Regions from separate parts of the Streptomyces sp. B3I8 genome, predicted to be linked through region 2. Evidence: predicted binding sites of a transcription regulator. Region 2 holds the regulator's gene; the other holds the start of a gene.
What was found. The regulator HspR, encoded in region 2, represses chaperone genes until heat shock. The targets are predictions, from matches to a motif close to TTGAGNNNNNNNNNCTCAA.
Positions count from the first base shown of each region.

Region 1: a site for HspR is predicted at 5,095-5,113, ahead of lon (endopeptidase La). Genes of this name have one in related genera too.

Region 1 covers NZ_JAUSYN010000002.1:4,748,149-4,758,346, forward strand. Annotated here, with positions in the region: gene QFZ64_RS23365 (multifunctional oxoglutarate decarboxylase/oxoglutarate dehydrogenase thiamine pyrophosphate-binding subunit/dihydrolipoyllysine-residue succinyltransferase subunit) at 1-1,435, opposite strand, end outside; gene QFZ64_RS23370 (ATP-binding protein) at 1,820-2,875, opposite strand; gene QFZ64_RS23375 (response regulator transcription factor) at 3,223-3,960, opposite strand; gene QFZ64_RS23380 (spermidine synthase) at 4,083-4,865, opposite strand; gene lon (endopeptidase La) at 5,136-7,580, shown strand; partial or broken gene QFZ64_RS23390 (lysozyme) at 7,732-8,554, opposite strand; gene QFZ64_RS23395 (MarR family winged helix-turn-helix transcriptional regulator) at 8,784-9,311, shown strand; gene QFZ64_RS23400 (protein phosphatase 2C domain-containing protein) at 9,481-10,198, opposite strand, start outside.
Region 2 covers NZ_JAUSYN010000002.1:3,729,649-3,739,846, forward strand. Annotated here, with positions in the region: gene QFZ64_RS18700 ((Fe-S)-binding protein) at 1-2,001, opposite strand, end outside; gene QFZ64_RS18705 (undecaprenyl/decaprenyl-phosphate alpha-N-acetylglucosaminyl 1-phosphate transferase) at 2,248-3,372, shown strand; gene dnaK (molecular chaperone DnaK) at 3,516-5,372, shown strand; gene grpE (nucleotide exchange factor GrpE) at 5,369-6,073, shown strand; gene dnaJ (molecular chaperone DnaJ) at 6,107-7,300, shown strand; gene QFZ64_RS18725 (heat shock protein transcriptional repressor HspR) at 7,308-7,772, shown strand; gene QFZ64_RS18730 (sugar ABC transporter substrate-binding protein) at 8,114-9,250, shown strand; gene QFZ64_RS18735 (helix-turn-helix transcriptional regulator) at 9,709-10,198, shown strand, end outside.

The sequences.
Region 1 (10,198 bases), 1.0 Mb from region 2:
GGTCCCACAGGGTGAGGCCGTGCTCGGTGATGTCCAGGTCGGGGTGCTTGCGCTGCTGGTACTCCAGCGGGTCGGTGTCGGCCATGACGTGGCCGCGGACCCGGTAGGAGTGGATCAACTCGAAGACGCGGGCGGCCTTGGTGACGTCGTCGTCATGGCTGGCGTCGATGTCCTTGAGCCAGCGGACCGGCTCGTAGGGGATGCGCAGCGCCTTGAAGATCTCGTCGTAGAACTCGTTCTCGCCGAGCAGCAGGTTGGCGACGATCCGCAGGAACTCGCCGGAGGCGGCGCCCTGGATGACCCGGTGGTCGTACGTCGAGGTGAGGGTCATCACCTTGGAGATGCCCAGCTTGTTCAGGGTGTCCTGGGAGGTGCCCTGGAACTCGGCCGGGTAGTCCATGGAGCCGACGCCCATGATGACCGACTGGCCGGGCATCAGGCGCGGCACGGAGTGGACGGTGCCGAGGCCACCGGGGTTGGTCAGGGAGACCGTGACGCCGGTGAAGTCCTCCATCGTCAGCTTGCCCTCGCGGGCGCGGCGGACGATGTCCTCGTAGGCCTGCCAGAACTCGAAGAAGTTCAGCGTCTCGGCCTTCTTGATGCCGGCGACGACGAGCTGGCGGTCGCCGTTGGGCTTCACCAGGTCGATGGCCAGGCCGAAGGTGATGTGCTCCGGCTTGACGAGGGTCGGCTTGCCGTCCTTCTCCGCGTAGTGCCAGTTCATCGACGGCATGGCCTTGATGGCCTGCACCATCGCGTAGCCGATCAGGTGCGTGAAGGAGATCTTCCCGCCCCGGGCCCGCTTGAGGTGGTTGTTGATGACAATGCGGTTGTCGAACAGCAGCTTCACCGGGACGGCGCGCACGGACGTGGCCGTGGGCATCTCCAGGGAGGCGTTCATGTTCTTCGCGACGGCCGCGGACGGGCCGCGCAGCGTCACGTACTCCGGGCCCGGGGCGGCCTCGGTCGCCGGGGCGGCCTTGGCGGCCGGGGCGGCCTTGGCGGCCGGGGCGGCCTTGGCGGCCGGCGCGGCCGTCGGGGCGGCGGCAGCGGGCTTCGCGGCCTGCTTGGCCGCCGCGGCGGCGGGCGCCGCGGCGGGCTGCGCGGGCGCGGCGGCGGCCGGCTGTGCGGCGCGCTGGGCCGGGGCCGCGGGCTGCACAGGGGCGGCCGGAGCGGCCTGGGTGGTGGGAGCGGCGTCGGTCCGCGCGGCCCCCGCGGCCGCGTCACCCGCCGGGACCGGGGTGGCAGCCGCCCCGGGCTTGTAGTCCGCGAAGAAGTCCCACCAGGCGCGGTCTACCGAATTCGGGTCCTGGAGGTACTGCTGATAGATCTCGTCGACGAGCCACTCATTGGCCCCGAACGAAGCCGCGGGGTTCTTTCCGGCTTGATCGGTCTCGGTGGAGATGCTCGAGTTACTGGGGGACTGTGGCGACACGGCGGCAACCGCCCTCTTCCGCTTCACAAGGTGATGGACAGCGGGAATAAAGGCTACGCCTCCATGACCGGTAAGGAGAGGTCGGGCCGGTTCATCGTCACGTACATCACATCGAGAAGCGTGTTTCGTCGCCGGAATTGGCGGGAAACAAGCGCGGTTACGGTCGAAAAGGGTACGGGAGCCCGAGGGAGCGGCGCGGGGGCGTCGGCCCGCCGAGGTCGCGGTGACGCCGCCGGGGCCTCCCGATGGTCGTGCGACGGACGCGCGGGGCCTCTTCGTCCGCCGTCGTGGGCGGCGGTCCCGTGGCTCCGGTCGCATCTCTGCGTACCGGAGACCCGATGCCCCGCTGTCCGTGGATCATGCGACTCCGCTGCGCACTTTACGTCAACTTGGTGAAGAGGGAAGCCCTGGAAGGGTGACCTGGATGCGGCAGCCGCGCTCGGATTCGGCCACGCCGATCCGGCCACCGTGCAGATCCACCGCCCATCGGGCGATCGCCAGCCCCAGCCCCGTGCCGCCGTCGCTGCCGGGACCGTGCGGGGAGCGGACGGCGCCCCGGTTGAACCGCTCGAAGACGTGGCGCCACTCCGAGCGCGGGATGCCGGGACCCTCGTCCAGGACCTCCAGCTCCAGCGAGTCCGGGAGCTGTCCGTGCCGCGCCCTGACCGTCACCCGGCCGTGCGGCGGACTGTGCTTGACCGCGTTGTCGATGAGGTTTGCCATGACCTGGTGGATGCGCTCGGGGTCCGCGTGCGCGGTCAGTTCCGGCGGGTGGACGTCGAGGTGCAGATGGACGTCCTTGCGGGTGTGGCCGCCGGACCCCGACGCGATGCCGGCCCGCGCGGAGGCCACCATGTTGGCCTCCTTCAGCATCTCCGCCAGGTACGGCCACACCTCGAAGCGGCGCTTCTTCAGCGGGACGACGCCGTTGTCCAGGCGGGAGAGGTCCAGCAGCGTCTCCACCAGCCGGCCGAGCCGCTCGGTCTGCCGCAGCGCCGTGCGCATCGTCTCGGGGTCGGCCTCGGTGACGCCGTCCACGATGTTCTCCAGCACCGCGCGCAGCCCCGCGATGGGCGTGCGCAGCTCGTGCGAGACGTTCGCCACCAGCTCCTTGCGCCGGCTGTCCTGCGCCTCCAGCTCGTCGGCCATGCGGTTGATCGTCTGCGCCAGGTCGCCCAGCTCGTCACGGCGGTTCTCGCGCACCCGGCGGGTGTAGTCGCCGTGCGAGATCGAGCGGGCCACGGCGTTCATCTCGTCCAGCGGGGCGGTCAGCGAGTGCGCCACGAACTGGGTGATCAGCAGGGTGGCGATCACCGAGAAGACGGTGATGAAGCGCAGCTCCGTCTCGGTCCGCACGGCGATCATCAGCAGACCGGTGGTGATGAAGACGGAGACGACGACCAGCGTGCCGAGCTTGGTCTTGACGGAGAAGGGCCACAGGCCGCGCCCGGAGCCGTAGCCCCGGTCGGGGCGGGTGTCCGCGCCGTATCCGGGCGGGCCGTACCCGGCCGTGCCGCCCGCCCTCGGGCCGCGCACGGGGCGCGTTCTGCGCCCCGCGGCCGTCGGGTTCCGCGCGCCGCCCGCCCTGCGCGCCGTCACACGGGCGAAGACCGCGCTCCGGCGCGTGCCACCGGCACCGCTCATCGCTTCCAGCCCCCTTCGGCTGTCCGGTCGCCCTACCGACCTTCCGCGCGGCTGTCCGGTCGCCCGTCCGCCCGGTCGCCCGGCTCCCGTGGGACCCGACGGTGCCGCCGCCGGGTCCCACGGGAACCGGGTGGGTTCGGTCCTCAGGGCGTGGGCGTCTCCAGCGCGTAGCCCACCCCGTGCACCGTACGGATGCGCTCCGCACCGATCTTCCGCCGCAGCGCCTTGATGTGGCTGTCCACGGTCCGCGTCCCGGACGCGTCCGCCCAGTCCCACACCTCGGCGAGCAGCTGCTCGCGCGACAGTACGGCACGGGGGGTGTTGGCCAGGCACACCAGCAGGTCGAACTCGGTGGGCGTCAGGTGCACGTCGTCGCTGCGCACCCGGACCCGTCGCTGTGCGTGGTCGATCTCCAGTTCGCCCAGGCGGAGGATGCCCGAGCGCGGAGTGGTCGCGGCGAGCGCGGCCCGCTCCACCCGGCGCAGCAGGACGTGCACCCGGGCGGCCAGTTCCCGCATGGAGAACGGTTTGGTCATGTAGTCGTCGGCGCCGACGCCGAGCCCGACCAGCATGTCGGTCTCGTCGTCCCGTGCGGTGAGCATCAGCACCGGCACCGGGCGCTGGGCCTGCACGCGCCGGCAGACCTCCAGCCCGTCGAAGCCGGGCAGCATGATGTCGAGGATGAGCAGGTCGGGCTGCCAGGCCTCGGCGGTGTCCACCGCGGACGGGCCGTCGCCCGCCGTTTGCACGAGAAATCCCTCGGCGCGCAGACGGGTCGCGATGGCGTCGACGATCGTCTGGTCGTCCTCGACCACCAGGACCCGGCGCTGAGCGCCGTTCGTCGTCGCCGTGCCGTTGTGGGAGGTGTGTGTCTGCTCCATCGCCCGCCCCTGGGGTTGCTTTCCGGAATCCGTGGGGTGATCCCATGTCTGCGGTGACGCGTCGTTGCTCCTTGAATGATCCGCGTCAGGGGAGCAGCGTACGGGCAGTAACACTCGATCGGCTATCCAGGGCGGACCGCCAGGTGGACCACGTCGGGAACGCCCCGGGCAACCGGGATCTCTTCGGTACGCACCCGTTGGAACCCGGCATTCCGTAGGGTTCCTTCAAATTCCGGAGAGGGCTGCGCGGACCATACGGCGAGCACCCCGCCGGGCCTCAACACCCGTGCGCACGCGGCGAGTCCGGAGGGTGAGTAGAGGGTTTCGTTGCCCTCGGTCACGGTCCAGGCGGGGCCGTTGTCGATGTCCAGGCAGAGGGCGTCGTATGTGTCCGATGTCTCATTGACGTAAGTGACGAGGTCGGCCTCGAGAACACGGGTGCGGGGGTCGGCGAGGGCGTCGGCGGTGAGGGGGGCGAGGGGGCCGGCGCGGTGCCAGTCGATGACGGCGGGTTCGCGTTCGACCACCGTGATGGGGCCCCAGCGGGGGTCGGCGGTGGCGTGGGTGAGGGAGAAGCCGACGCCGAGGCCGCCGATGAGGACGGCGGGGGCCTCCTGGCCTCCGGCCCGGGGTTCGTAGGTGGCGGGGGCCTCTCGGCCTCCGGCCGGGGCGGTCTTTCGGCTTTCGGTCAGGGCTTCCAGGGCGGCGTCGACCAGGCGGCGTTCGGAGCGGCCGTCGGAGGTGTCCATGAGGAAGCAGCCGTTGGCGATGATCTGGAGGTGGGGGCCGTGGCGGCGGAGGGTGACCTCGCCGTGGGGGCCGGTGCGGTGGTCGAGGGTGACGGGGGGTTCGCCGATGTGGGCGGGCGCGGTGCTGGGGTCGGGGGTGAGGTTGGGGTGGGGCATGGGGTCATTGTGGGGCGACGGGGGTGTCGCGGGGGATTTTTTCCGCCCCCGCCGCTCTTACCCTTCCCGTCCCTCCGAGGGGCGCTGCTCCTTTGGACCCCGGGGCGCGTTGTCGACTGCGGGCCGGCGGGGGGCTGGTCGCGCGGTTCCCCGCACCCCTCATGGGGGCGGATTCGGGTGATCGCTGTGGGCGAACGGGGGGTGGGGAACATTTGGAGGCTCAGGGGGATTGAGTCCGTGTAGCTCAACTTCGTTGTGGAGAGGTAGATCATGGCTGCTGAGTTCCCGTCGTCCCCGTCGTCTCCGTCGTCGTCCGCGCCGTTCGCTCTGCCCGTCCTGCCGCTCGACGACGAGGTCGTGCTGCCGGGCATGGTCGTCCCGCTGGACCTGAGCGACGCCGAGGTGCGCGCCGCCGTGGAGGCCGCCCAGGCCGCCGCGGGCAGCACCCCCGGCAAGCCCCGCGTACTGCTCGTGCCGCGCATCGACGGCACCTACGCCGCCACCGGCGTCCTCGGCACCGTCGAGCAGGTGGGCCGGCTCGCGGACGGCGACCCCGGCGCCCTCGTCCGCGCCCGGAGCCGGGTGCGGATCGGCGCCGGCACCACCGGGCCGGGCGCCGCGCTGTGGGTGGAGGGCACCCGCGTCGAGGAGAACGTGCCCGAGCCCCTGCCCGGGCAGATCACCGAGCTGATGAAGGAGTACAAGGCCCTCGCCACCACCTGGCTGAAGAAGCGCGGAGCCTGGCAGGTCGTCGACCGGGTGCAGGCCATCGACGACGTCGCCGCGCTCGCCGACAATTCCGGTTACTCGCCCTTCCTGACCACCGAGCAGAAGGTCGAGCTGCTGGAGACCGCCGACCCGGTCGCCCGCCTCAAGCTCGCCACCCAGCACCTGCGCGACCACCTCGCCGAGCAGGACGTCGCCGAGACGATCGCCAAGGACGTCCAGGAGGGCGTCGACAAGCAGCAGCGCGAGTTCCTGCTCCGCCGGCAGCTCGAAGCCGTCCGCAAGGAACTGCGCGAGATCAACGGCGAGAAGGACGGCGAGGAGTCCGACGACTACCGCGCCCGTGTCGAGGCCGCCGACCTGCCCGAGAAGGTCCGCGAGGCCGCGCTCAAGGAGGTCGACAAGCTGGAGCGGTCCAGCGACCAGTCCCCCGAGGGCTCCTGGATCCGCACCTGGCTGGACACCGTCCTCGAACTGCCGTGGAACAAGCGGACCGAGGACGCGTACGACATCCAGGGTGCCAAGGCGGTGCTCGACGCCGAGCACTCCGGCCTCGGGGACGTCAAGGAGCGGATCACCGAGTACCTCGCGGTGCGCAAGCGCCGCAGCGACCGGGGGCTCGGCGTGATCGGCGGGCGGCGCGGCGGTGCCGTGCTCGCGCTGGTCGGGCCGCCCGGCGTCGGCAAGACCTCGCTCGGCGAGAGCGTCGCCCACGCGATGGGGCGCGAGTTCGTCCGGGTCGCGCTCGGCGGCGTCCGCGACGAGGCGGAGATCCGCGGCCACCGGCGTACGTACGTCGGCGCGCTGCCCGGCCGCATCGTGCGCGCGATCAAGGAGGCGGGTTCCATGAACCCGGTCGTCCTCCTCGACGAGATCGACAAGGTCGGCTCCGACTTCCGGGGCGACCCGGCCGCAGCCCTTCTCGAAGTGCTCGACCCGGCGCAGAACCACACCTTCCGGGACCACTACCTGGAGGTCGAACTCGACCTGAGCGACGTCGTCTTCCTGGCCACCGCCAACGTGCTCGAGGCCATCCCGGAGGCGCTGCTCGACCGGATGGAACTGGTCCGGCTCGACGGCTACACCGAGGACGAGAAGGTCGTCATCGCCCGCGACCACCTGCTCCCGCGCCAGCTGGAGCGGGCGGGTCTGGCGGCCGAGGAGGTCACGATCGACGAGGGCGCGCTGCGCCGGCTGGCCGGGGAGTACACCCGCGAGGCGGGCGTGCGCACCCTGGAGCGGTCGATCGCCCGGCTGCTGCGCAAGGTCGCGGCCCAGCATGAACTGGGCGAGCGTGAACTGCCGTCCACGGTCGGTGCGGACGATCTGCGCGACCTGATCGGGCGGCCGCACCACGTGCCCGAGTCCGCGCAGGACCCGGCCGAGCGCCGTACCGCCGTGCCGGGTGTCGCGACCGGGCTCGCGGTCACCGGGGCGGGGGGTGACGTGCTGTACGTGGAGGCGTCGCTGGCCGACCCGGAGACGGGGGCGGCGGGGCTGACCCTGACCGGTCAGCTCGGTGACGTGATGAAGGAGTCGGCGCAGATCGCGCTGAGCTTCCTGCGGTCGCACGGGGCGGAGCTGGAGCTGCCGGTGGGGGACCTCAAGGACCGGGGTGTGCACATCCACTTCCCGGCGGGGGCGGTGCCGAAGGACGGGCCGAGTGCCGGTGTCACGATGACGACGGCGTTGGCGTCGCTGCTGAGCGGTCGGCTGGTGCGGACCGATGTGGCGATGACGGGGGAGGTGTCGTTGACGGGGCGGGTGCTGCCGATCGGGGGTGTGAAGCAGAAGTTGCTCGCGGCGCATCGGGCGGGGGTCACGACGGTGATCATTCCCAAGCGGAACGAGGCGGATCTGGACGATGTGCCGGCGGAGGTGCTGGAGAAGCTGGACGTGCGTCCCGTGACGGACGTTCGGCAGGTGCTGGAGCTGGCGCTGGCGGCGGTGGATGTCGCGTCGGAGGACGCGGTGCCGGTCGCTGCGTGAGGGTGTGGGTGACGGCGGGGTTCGCCCCCGCCGTCCTCACCCTTCCCCTCCCTTCAAGGGGCGCCCCACGAGGGCGCCTTCAGCCGTTGGCCAGGGCTCAGCCGTTGGCCAGGGCTCAGCCGTTGGCCAGGGCTCAGCCGTTGGCCAGGGCTCAGCCGTCGGCCAGGGCCTGGACGCGGTCGAGGGCGCCGTTGAATACGTCGTGGTCGCCGACCGTGGGGCCCGAGGACGTGTACTGCCACATGGTCTGGAAGGACCAGCCGGCCGGGAGGGTGCCGACCGTGGAGGCGTAGCGGGCTATCCACAGGGGGTTGGTGGCGGCGAAGCCGGCGTGGTCGCCGGTGCAGTCGGTCCACCAGCTCGTGGCCGTGTAGATGACGGCGTCGCGGCCGGTGCGCGCCCGATAGCGGCTCAGGAAGTCACGGATCCAGCTCACCATCCCGCTCGCCGACTTGCCGTAGCAGGCCGCGCCGTACGGGTTCCATTCGATGTCCAGCGTGCCCGGCAGCGTCCTGCCGTCGCGCGACCAGCCGCCGCCGTGGTCGACGAAGTAGTCGGCCTGGGCGGCGCCGGTCGTCGTGTCGGGCGTCGCGAAGTGGTACGCGCCGCGGATCATGCCGACGTCGTACGAACCGTCGTACTGCTGGGCGAAGGAGGGGTTGGTGTAGTACGTCCCCTCCGTCGCCTTGGTGTAGGCCCACCGCACGCCGCTGTTCCACAGGGTCGGCCAGGCCACGCTGCCCTGGTGGCCGGAGACGTCCACGCCCTCGGTCCGTGCGGCCGCGGGTGGGCGCCGGGGTGCCGCCCCCGCCGTCGTGGGCGAGGACGCCCATGCCCATGTGGGCGGTGCCGCGGGCGGGGGTGCCGGCGGCGTCGGCGGGGTGGACGGCGAACAGGAGAAGTGCCGTCAGGGCGATCGCCGCGGCGAGCGGGCGCGAAGCGCCCGGACCGGATCGCTGCTTGTGCACGGGCATGACTGCCTCCGAGTGGGGTCGGTGATCGGCCTGGCGTGCTCATGTCATTAAGTGCATGGGGGGGTCCTGGCGGTGGTGACGCTACGCACGTAGACCCGGGCCGGGAAGGGGGGCCGGAGGCCGCCGTTGGTCTACGCCTGCGAAATACTGGCGGAACTGCGGCAACGGCCACGCGCGGCGGAAACTTTCAGTACGGCGGAACCAGCGGAACCAGCTCGGGAGTGCGGACGTGCACGAGGACGGAACGAGACAGGACGCGCCCGGCGCAGTCCGGGCGGCACCGGTCCCCGACGGCGGTGATCAGGCCCCGCCCGAATTCCTCGCCCTGGAGCGGGAGTTGACCGTACTCATGCGACGCGCCCGGTCCCAGCAGGGCGAGATGGCCCGCGAGGTGCACCCCGACCTGGAGCCCGCCGCGTACGGGCTGCTCGTACGGCTGGAGGAGTGCGGCCGGCAGCGGGCGACGGACCTCGCGGCGTTCATCGGGGTGGGCAAGGCGACCATGTCGCGCCAGCTCCGGGCGCTGGAGGATCTCGGACTGGTCGCCCGCGAGCCGGACCCGGCGGACGGCCGCGCATGGCTCGTCCACCTCACGGAGGAGGGCGCGGGCCGGGTCGCCAGCGTGCGGGAGGCGCGGCGGGCGCGCTACGTGCGCAAGCTCGCCCACTGGGACGCGCGCGAGGTGGCCGAGCTGGCGAGGCTGCTGCGGGAGCTGAACCGGGGGATCACGGGACCGGAGGACGACAGCGCCGACTAGGGTCTTTCGTTTGGATCAGGCCGGCTGGGAGGCGCGGTGCGTCTTCGACCGACCCGTGCCGGACCCCGCGACGCCGGAATGATCCAAACGAGAGGCCCCGAGGGCTGTCCCGTGCCCCCCGGAGGGCGGGCGGCGTCAGGTGCCGGCGGGGGCGGCGAGGGCCAGCCGCTCACAGTTCCACGAACACCACCGTCGCGTCGTCGTGCGTCTTCGCCGGACCGAGGTGCGCGCGGGCCCGCGCGTCGGCCCGCTCCAGCTCACGCACCCGCTCCACCAGGGCCGCCGCGCCCTCTCCCCGCAGCACGGCGAACAACTCCCGCCAGCCGCCCTCCCGGAACGTCTCCGTCCACCTGGCCGCCCCGTCCGACAGGGCGGCCACCGCGCGCACGGACCCCCGCGGCACCACCCCGCTCACCGTCCGCTCCGCCACCGCCGGATCCGCCGCCGCGGTGAAGAAGCCGCCCTCCTTGTTCCGCAGCGTCGCGTCCACCACCGCCGCCGACGTGAGCGCCGAGCGCGGGAGCCGGGACAGACGGTCGTCCAGGACCGGCGTGACCGTGCCGTCCGGCGCCTCCAGCAGCAGTACCGCGTCGCACAGGACCAGGTACTCCACCACCGTGTCGTCCCAGCGTGCCGCGGCCACGGTCGCCTGGGGCGTACGCGGGTGAGAAAGGTCACAGGTCGCGACGTGTGCCCGCGCGGTGCGGCAGATCGCCGCGGAGAGGACCCCCGGCAGCGGCAGATCCCGGCGGGAAACGGACAGTTCGGTTAGGGCGCCGCCCAGCCGTGCGCAGTACCACGGCACCGAGTGAGTACACCCGGGTTCGGCCGCCGGTGGCGTCACCCCGTCGAGCACCGTCAACGCGCCGCCCTGTCCCGAGGCGGGC
Region 2 (10,198 bases):
GCCCGCGCCGCAGCAGAAGCCGCGCTCCTTGTGGCGGTGCATCTCCTCGTTGCGCAGTCCGGGCACGCCCGCGATGATCTCGCGCGGCGGGGTGTAGATCTTGTTGTGCCGGCCCAGGTAGCACGGGTCGTGGTAGGTGATGAGGCCCTCGACCGGGGTGACCGGGACCAGCTTGCCCTCGTCCACCAGGTGCTGGAGCAGCTGCGTGTGGTGGATGACCTCGTAGTCGCCGCCGAGCTGCGGGTACTCGTTGCCGATCGTGTTGAGGCAGTGCGGGCAGGTGGCGACGATCTTCTTCGCCGACCTCGGCCTGCGCGACTCGGCGGTCACCTTGCCGTCGTCGTCCGTCTCCTCGCCGAACGCCGCGTTCAGCGTCATGACGTTCTCCATGCCGAGCTCCTGGAACAGGGGCTCGTTGCCCAGGCGGCGGGCGGAGTCGCCGGTGCACTTCTCGTCGCCGCCCATGATGGCGAACTTCACGCCCGCGATGTGGAGGAGTTCCGCGAAGGCCTTCGTGGTCTTCTTCGCGCGGTCCTCCAGCGCGCCCGCGCAGCCGACCCAGTACAGGTACTCGACCTCGGTGAGGTCCTCGACGTCACGTCCGACGACCGGGATCTCGAAGTCGACCTCCTTGGTCCACTCCAGCCGCTGCTTCTTGGCCAGGCCCCAGGGGTTGCCCTTCTTCTCCAGGTTCTTGAGCATCGTGCCCGCCTCGCTCGGGAACGCGGACTCGATCATCACCTGGTAGCGGCGCATGTCGAGGATGTGGTCGACGTGCTCGATGTCGACGGGGCACTGCTCGACGCAGGCCCCGCACGTGGTGCAGGACCACAGGACGTCGGGGTCGATGACCCCGTTCTCCTCCAGGGTGCCGATCAGCGGGCGCCCGGCCTCCGCGAGGGCGGCCGCGGGGACGTCCTTCAGCTGCTCCTCGGACGCCTTCTCCTCGCCCTCCGCCGACTTGCCGCCACCGGCCAGCAGGTAGGGCGCCTTGGCGTGCGCGTGGTCGCGCAGCGACATGATCAGCAGCTTCGGGGAGAGCGGCTTGCCGGTGTTCCACGCGGGGCACTGCGACTGGCAGCGGCCGCACTCGGTGCAGGTGGAGAAGTCCAGCAGGCCCTTCCAGGAGAACTGCTCGACCTGGGAGACGCCGAAGACGTCGTCGTCGCCCGGGTCGGTGAAGTCGATCGCCCTGCCGCCCGAGGTCATCGGCTGCAGTGCGCCCAGCGCCGTACCGCCGTCGCTCTCCCGCTTGAACCAGATGTTGGGGAAGGCCAGGAAGCGGTGCCAGGCGATGCCCATGTCGGTCTTCAGGCCGACCACGATCATCCAGATGAACGAGGTGGCGATCTTCAGGCCGGCGAAGAAGTAGGTGAGGTTCTGGAGCGTGCCCAGGTCCATGCCGCGCAGCCAGGACACCACCGGGTACGAGACGAAGAACGAGGCCTCGTAGCCGTCCACGTGGTGCTGGGCGCCCTCCAGTGCGTGCAGCATGAAGATGCAGACGCCGACGATCAGGATGACGGCCTCGACGAAGTACGCCTGGCCGAAGTTGGAGCCCGCGAACCGGGACTTGCGGCCGGGGCTGCGCGGGTGGGAGAGCTGGCGCAGCACGATCAGCGTCAGGATGCCCAGGACCGTCATCGTGCCGATGAACTCGACGAAGACGTTGTACGGTGCCCAGTCGCCGAGGACCGGCAGCAGCCAGTCGGCCCGGAAGAGCTGCCCGATCGCGTTGACGATGGTCAGCAGCAGGGTGAAGAAGCCCACCGCGACGAACCAGTGCGCCACGCCCACGACGCCCCAGCGGTTCATCCGGGTGTGGCCGAGGAACTCCTTGGCCACGGTGACCGTGCGCTGTGCGGGGGCGTCGGTGCGGGTCCCGGCGGGCACGGGCTGGCCCAGCCGCATGAAGGTGTAGATCTGCAGGAGGGCGCGGCCGAACAGTGCCACGCCGACCACGATCAGGACCAGCGACACGATGATCGCGGCGAGTTGCATTGGGGCTCCTGGGGCGGCCTCGACGTTACTGAGCTCGAGATTACTAAGCGGTAACTTATCCAGTCCGTCTGAGACTACCCGCATCCCGCTTCGCAATGTAACCGGAAGCCGGGTGATCTGAGTCGCTGAGGTGCGCCTGAGCGTGACGGTGTCCGGGGTGCGCCCCGGGTGCACGGTCCGACGGACCACACGAACGGATCGTGTTATTCGTACGGTATTGCGGCATATGCGCCTACGGTGGGCTCCGTGCTCTACGGGATCGTGGCCGCCACCACCGCCGTTCTCCTCGCCGCCGCGCTGTGCGCGCTGCTGCGGGGCCCCGGCCTGCGGGCGGGGATCGTGGTGGTGGGGCGGCGCGGACGGCGGGTGCCTGTCGTGGGCGGGCTCGCGGTCGTGGGGACGGTCGGCGCGGTGGTCGGGGCCGGGGAGTGGAGCGGGGCGGCACGACTGGGCGGCGAGGTCACGCGGGTGCTGCTGGCGGCGGCGGCCGTCGCCGCGACGGGCCTCGCCGAGGACCTGCGGCCCGCGCGGCACCGCCCCGGCGGCAGGTGGCCGCGTGTCGCGCGCCGGGTGTCGCGGTACGCGGTGCCGGCCGGCGCGGCGGCCCTGGTGGTGCCGTACGACGTCCTGGGCGTCGTGGGCGGTCTGGCCGCCGCCGCCTGGATCGTGCTCGTCGCCCACGGATGCGTGGCCCTGGACCACGCCGACGGGGTGATGGGCGCGGCCGGTGTCGTCATGGCGTTCGCCCTCGGGGTGTGCGCGGTGGCCGACGTGCGCGACGGGCTCGCCGCGCTGCTGTGCGTGCTGGCCGCCGCGCTCACCGGGTTCCTGATGCACAACGCGGCGCCCGCGCGGGTGACGGCGGGGCGGGGCGGTGCCCTGTTCACCGGGTTCCTGCCGGCGGCCGTGGCGGTGCTGGTGCTGGCGGGGCGGGGTCCGGGGGTGGGCGGGAGCGTGCTCGCGGCGCTCGGCGCGGTGCCGGTGGTGAGCGTGGTGCCGGTGCGCGTGGCCCGGGGGCTGCGCGGAATGGGGCTCACGCCCCGGGGTGTTGTCGTGGTGGTCGCCGCGCTGACCGCGGGGGCGGCGGTTCCCGGGGTACTGGTGTTCCTGGAGTGGGCTCCGCCCCTGGCGGCGTGGGTCGCCGCGGCGGCCGCGGCGACGGCCGCACTGGCGTGCGGCCTGCTGGGGAGGGCGCCTCGTGGCTCGGGGGTCCGCCTGGGCAAGCGGCTGCGGGCGGTCCGTGGTCGCCCGCGCCCCGCGGCGGAGCCGCAGTTCGTCACAGTCCCGCGCCCCGGCAAGGGGCGCGGGGAACCGCGCGAACGGCCCCCGCTCACCCGCACCCGCCGCCCGGCCCGTACTCCCGAGCTCTGAGGCGCCCCTCGGCCCCGCGTGCGGGCCCCTGCAGCCCACCCCCGCCTGAAAGTTGAGCCGAGCCCGCTCACCTCTCTTGACTCAGCGGCAGCGCCCTGGCATGGTTGAGTCCGTTGCACTCAAGTCAGCTGGAGGAACTCACCATGGCACGTGCGGTCGGCATCGACCTGGGCACGACTAACTCCGTCGTCAGCGTTCTGGAGGGCGGCGAGCCCACCGTCATCACCAACGCAGAGGGCGCCAGGACCACGCCGTCCGTCGTCGCCTTCGCGAAGAACGGTGAGGTGCTGGTCGGCGAGGTCGCCAAGCGTCAGGCGGTCACGAACGTCGACAGGACCATCCGGTCGGTCAAGCGCCACATGGGCACCGACTGGAAGATCAACCTGGACGGCAAGGACTTCAACCCGCAGCAGATCAGCGCCTTCGTGCTGCAGAAGCTGAAGCGGGACGCCGAGGCCTACCTGGGCGAGAAGGTGGCCGACGCGGTCATCACCGTCCCGGCGTACTTCAACGACGCCGAGCGCCAGGCCACCAAGGAGGCCGGCGAGATCGCGGGCCTGAACGTCCTGCGCATCGTCAACGAGCCGACGGCCGCCGCCCTGGCGTACGGCCTCGACAAGGACGACCAGACCATCCTGGTCTTCGACCTCGGTGGCGGCACCTTCGACGTCTCGCTGCTGGAGATCGGCGACGGCGTCGTCGAGGTGAAGGCCACCAACGGCGACAACCACCTCGGTGGTGACGACTGGGACCAGCGCGTCGTCGACTACCTGGTCAAGCAGTTCCAGTCCGGACACGGCGTGGACCTGTCCAAGGACAAGATGGCGCTGCAGCGCCTGCGTGAGGCCGCCGAGAAGGCGAAGATCGAACTGTCCTCGTCCACCGAGACCTCGATCAACCTGCCGTACATCACGGCCTCCGCCGAGGGCCCGCTGCACCTGGACGAGAAGCTCACCCGCGCCCAGTTCCAGCAGCTGACCGCGGACCTGCTGGAGCGCTGCAAGACGCCGTTCCACAACGTCATCAAGGACGCGGGCATCCAGCTCTCCGAGATCGACCACGTTGTTCTCGTCGGTGGCTCCACCCGTATGCCCGCCGTCGCCGAGCTCGTCAAGGAGCTGACCGGCGGCCAGGACGCCAACAAGGGCGTGAACCCGGACGAGGTCGTCGCGATCGGCGCCGCCCTCCAGGCCGGTGTCCTCAAGGGCGAGGTCAAGGACGTCCTGCTCCTCGACGTGACCCCGCTCTCCCTCGGCATCGAGACCAAGGGAGGGATCATGACCAAGCTCATCGAGCGGAACACCACGATCCCGACCAAGCGGTCCGAGATCTTCACCACCGCCGAGGACAACCAGCCCTCCGTGCAGATCCAGGTCTACCAGGGCGAGCGCGAGATCGCGGCGTACAACAAGAAGCTCGGGATGTTCGAGCTGACCGGTCTGCCGCCGGCCCCGCGCGGCGTGCCGCAGATCGAGGTCGCCTTCGACATCGACGCCAACGGCATCATGCACGTGACCGCGAAGGACCTGGGCACGGGCAAGGAGCAGAAGATGACCGTCACCGGCGGCTCCTCGCTGCCGAAGGACGAGGTCGACCGCATGCGCCAGGAGGCCGAGCAGTACGCGGACGAGGACCACCGCCGCCGTGAGGCCGCCGAGACCCGCAACCAGGGCGAGCAGCTCGTCTACCAGACGGAGAAGTTCCTCAAGGACAACGAGGACAAGGTCCCCGGTGACGTCAAGACGGAGGTGGAGACCGCGCTCGGCGAGCTGAAGGAGACGCTCAAGGGCGAGGACACCACTGAGATCCGTACGGCCACCGAGAAGGTCGCCGCCGTCTCGCAGAAGCTCGGCCAGGCCCTGTACGCCGACGCCCAGGCCCAGCAGGCCGCCGGTGGCGCCGAGGCGGGTGCGGACGCCGGTGCCGGCCGGGCGAAGGCCGACGACGACGTGGTGGACGCCGAGATCGTCGACGACGAGCGCAAGGACGGTGCCGCGTGACGGAGGAGACCCCGGGCTTCGATGAGCAGCAGCCCGACGTCCCCTCCGGCGCGACCTCTGACGACGCCGAGCCGAAGGCCGCCGCCCCCGGTACCCCCGGGACCCCTGAGAAGGGGGCGGCGGCCCCGGCCGGGGACACGGACCGCACGGCGGGCCTGACGGCCCAGCTGGACCAGGTGCGCACCGCGCTCGGTGAGCGCACCGCGGACCTCCAGCGGCTGCAGGCCGAGTACCAGAACTACCGGCGCCGGGTCGAGCGCGACCGGGTCACGGTCAAGGAGATCGCCACCGCGAGCCTCCTGTCCGAACTCCTGCCCGTGCTCGACGACATCGGGCGCGCGCGGGAGCACGAGGAGCTGGTCGGCGGCTTCAAGTCGGTGGCCGAGTCGCTGGAGACGGTGGCGGCCAAGCTGGGTCTGCAGCAGTTCGGCAAGGAGGGCGAGCCCTTCGACCCGACGATCCACGAGGCGCTGATGCACAGTTACGCGCCGGACGTCACGGAGACGACGTGCGTGGCGATTCTGCAGCCGGGGTATCGCCTCGGTGAGCGCACCATCCGCCCCGCGCGGGTGGCGGTCGCCGAGCCGCAGCCCGGCGCGCAGCCGGTCAAGGCCGACGCCGCCGAGGGCGCCGAGGCGGCCGAGGCCGCCAAGGGCACCGACGCCGAGGACAGGGAGAGCGGTGGCCCGGACGAGGGCTGAGCTCGGACACGGAAGGAAGGAGGGACGTCGGGGATGAGCACCAAGGACTTCATCGAGAAGGACTTCTACAAGGTCCTCGGCGTCCCCAAGGACGCCACCGAGGCCGAGATCAAGAAGGCGTACCGGAAGCTCGCCCGCGAGTTCCACCCGGACGCCAACAAGGGCAACGCCAAGGCGGAGGAACGTTTCAAGGAGATCTCCGAGGCGAACGACGTCCTCGGGGACCCCAAGAAGCGCAAGGAGTACGACGAGGCCCGGGCACTGTTCGGCAACGGCGGGTTCCGTCCGGGCCCCGGCGCCGGCGGCGGAACGTTCAACTTCGACCTGAGCGACCTCTTCGGAGGGGGCGCGCAGGGCGGGGGCGGCGGGGCGCAGGGCGGCTTCGGCGGCGGACTGGGTGACGTCTTCGGGGGCCTGTTCAACCGCGGCGGCGCGGGCGCCGGCACCGGCACCCGTACCCAGCCGCGGCGCGGCCAGGACGTGGAGTCCGAGGTCACGCTGAGCTTCACGGAGGCGGTCGACGGCGCGACGGTGCCGCTGCGGATGTCCAGCCAGCAGCCGTGCAAGGCCTGTTCGGGCACCGGCGACAAGAACGGCACACCGCGCGTGTGCCCGACGTGTGTCGGCACCGGCCAGGTGGCGCGCGGCTCCGGCGGCGGCTTCTCGCTGACCGACCCGTGCCCGGACTGCAAGGGCCGCGGTCTGATCGCCGAGGACCCCTGCGAGATCTGCAAGGGTTCGGGGCGCGCGAAGTCCTCGCGGACCATGCAGGTGCGCATCCCGGCGGGCGTCAGCGACGGGCAGCGGATCCGGCTGCGCGGCAAGGGCGCCCCCGGCGAGCGCGGCGGCCCGGCGGGCGACCTGTACGTCGTCGTGCATGTCGGGGAGCACCCGGTGTTCGGCCGTAAGGACGACAACCTCACCGTCACGGTCCCCGTCACCTTCGCGGAGGCGGCCCTCGGCGGCGAGGTGCGGGTGCCCACGCTGGGCGGCCCGCCGGTCACCCTCAAGCTGCCCCCGGGCACGCCCAACGGGCGCACGATGCGCGCCCGCGGCAAGGGCGCGCTCCGCAAGGACGGCACGCGCGGGGACCTGTTGGTCACCGTCGAGGTGAGTGTGCCCAAGGACGTGTCGGGGAAGGCTCGTGACGCGCTGGAGGCGTATCGCGAGGCGACCGCGGGGGAGGACCCGCGGGCGGAGCTGTTCGAGTCCGCGAAGGGAGCATGAGGACGCCATGGACACATCCGGCCGTCGTCGCAATCCGTACGAACTGACGGAAGAAACCCCGGTGTACGTCATCTCGGTGGCCGCACAGCTCTCCGGGCTGCACCCGCAGACCTTGCGTCAGTACGACCGGCTGGGCCTGGTCTCGCCCGACCGCACCGCCGGGCGCGGCCGCCGCTACTCGGCCCGCGACATCGAACTGCTCCGCCAGGTGCAGCAGTTGTCGCAGGACGAGGGCATCAACCTGGCCGGTATCAAGCGGATCATCGAACTGGAGAACCAGGTCGCCGCGCTCCAGCAGCGCGTGGCCGAGCTCCAGTCGGCGGTGGAGGGCGCGGCGGCCACCATGCGGCAGCGCGAGGCGGCGGTGCACGCCTCGTACCGACGCGACCTGGTTCCGTACCAGGAGGTGCAGCAGACCAGCGCGCTGGTGGTGTGGCGCCCCAAGCGCCAGCCTCCGCAGCCCACGGACTGACGAAGGCGCGGTCCCCGAAGGGGGGCCGGTCCGGCGGGAGAGCCGGGAGACCGCAGGGTCTCCCGGCTCTTCGCGTGTCCGGGGTGCTTCGTCCGGCGGCTTGCCCCGATTCCCCGTTGTTTCTGTGTTGTTGTGTGCCTGCTCGACACTCGCGGCCATTGGTGTGATTGCATGAACAACGCGCAGGACAAAAGCACGGTTGCTCCTTGATCATTCACCGATCTCTCACAGGGTGGCTGTTGCAATGTCGTTAACCGGTACTCCTTGACGGTGGGTACCGCCTCCGCGTTGGCTTTCAGCCACATGACTCACTCGCGCCCCCTGTCCGGAAGGCACCTGATGTGAACACTCGTAACGCCCGCAAGACCGCCGCCCGTCGCATGTTCCTGGTGCTGCCCGCCGCGACCGCCGTCCTGTCCCTGAGTGCCTGCGGTGTGATCGACGGCGTGGGCAGTGACAGCGCCTCCGCGACGCCGAAAAAGGGCAACGACATCACGGTGGGCCTGCTTCTCCCGGAGAAGGAGAACCAGCGTTACGAGAAGTTCGACTACCCGATCATCAAGGACCAGGTCGGCGTCCTGACCAAGCACCAGGGCAAGGTCGTCTACGCCAACGCCGGGCAGAACGCCGAGCGGCAGAGCGCGCAGATGGAGGGGCTGATCGACGACAAGGTCGACGTCATCCTGCTCGACGCCGTGGACGCCAAGTCGATCGCGCCCACCGTGCGCAAGGCCAAGGACGCCGGCATCCCCGTGATCGCCTACGACCGGCTGGCGCAGGGTCCGATCGACGCGTACATCTCCTTCGACAACGAACTGGTCGGCCAGGTCCAGGGCCGGGCCGTCGTCGAGGCGCTCGGCACCAAGGCGGCGACGAGCAAGATCGTCATGATGAACGGCTCGAAGACCGACCCGAACGCGGGCCAGTTCAAGAAGGGCGCGCTCAGCGAGCTCGCGGACAAGGTCAACATCGTCAAGTCCTACGACACCGTCGACTGGAAGCCGGAGAACGCCAAGCGGAACATGGCGCAGGCGATATCCGAGGTCGGCCTGAGCAACATCGCCGCGGTGTACTCCGCCAACGACGGCATGGCCGGCGCGGTCATCGACGCGCTGAAGGAGGCCGGCGCCGACAAGATCCCGCCGGTGACCGGGCAGGACGCCGATCTGGCGGCCGTGCAGCGGATCATCGCGGGCCAGCAGTACATGAGCGTCTACAAGCCGTACCCGGAGGAGGCCACCAACGCCGCCGAGATGGCGGTGGCGCGGGTGCAGGGCCGCTCCATCGAGTTCGACGCGCTGACCCGCGACACGGTCGACAGCCCGACGGACAAGAAGATCCCGGCGATGCTGGTCCAGGTGGTCGCCCTGACCAAGGACAACATCGAGGAGACGGTGCTGAAGGACAGCATCTACACGGTCAAGGACCTGTGCACGCCCAAGTACGCGACGGCGTGCGGTCACATCGGTCTGAACTAGATTCTGTCGTTTGCATGCAGGTCGCAGGGGGCCGACGGCGCCGGCCTCGCGTCTGCGAGCTGATCCGAACGCCAGCCCTTAGGTCCCGGACCTGCGCGCCGTCCTCGCGACGGCTCGTCAAGAAGCCCGGCGGTCATCGACCGCCGGGCTTCCGCGTTGTCCGGAGCTGTCCCTCCATGTTCCTCCATGTTCAGCCACGTTCCTCCACGCTTGTCCCGTTCCCCCCCGTCCCGTCCCTCCCTGCCCCTCCCCGCCCCTCCGTTTCCCCTTCACTCTCCGGGCCGTGAGAGGGAAGGGGAAAACCGGCCTGTTCGGGAACGGTCGGGGGCAGGTCGGTGAAGGGACCGTGTTGCGGAGGCGGGCAGGTCCGCGCATAGTTGCGCTGCGCGGGAACCCGAGGGCGCTGCACAAGCCCGGGAACGGCGCGGGAAGTCGAGGGCGGGAGCCAGGGGTGGGAGATGGCCGGGCACGGGACGGACACGCATCCGCACGGTGCTGACCACCTGTGCGAGGCCGGCCACCGCGTGTACTCCCGGGCCGTGCGCCGGGGCCGGATCCCCCGCACGGACGCGGACCCGGTGCCCTGTCTGGTCGAACTGGCGCTGCTGCACCCCGATCCGGACGACATGGACTGGCTGGTGCCGACCCCGCCGCAGGAGGTCATGACCCGGCTGCTGCGCGGGCTGCACGCCGAGGTGAGCGCCAGCCGCACCCGGGTGGGCGCGGCGGTGGCCGCCGTGGAGTGGTACGCCGGGCTCGGCGGGCGCGAACAGCCGCCGGCCGAACGGTCCGCGATCCGGGTGCTGGACGGACTGCCGCGGATCCGGGCCGCGGTGGACGAGGCGACCGCGGCGTGCGTCTCCGAGGTGCTCACGGTGCAGCCGGGTGGCATCCGGCGCGAGGACGAACTGGCCGAAGGACTGCACCGGGGGCTGGAGATGCGCCGGC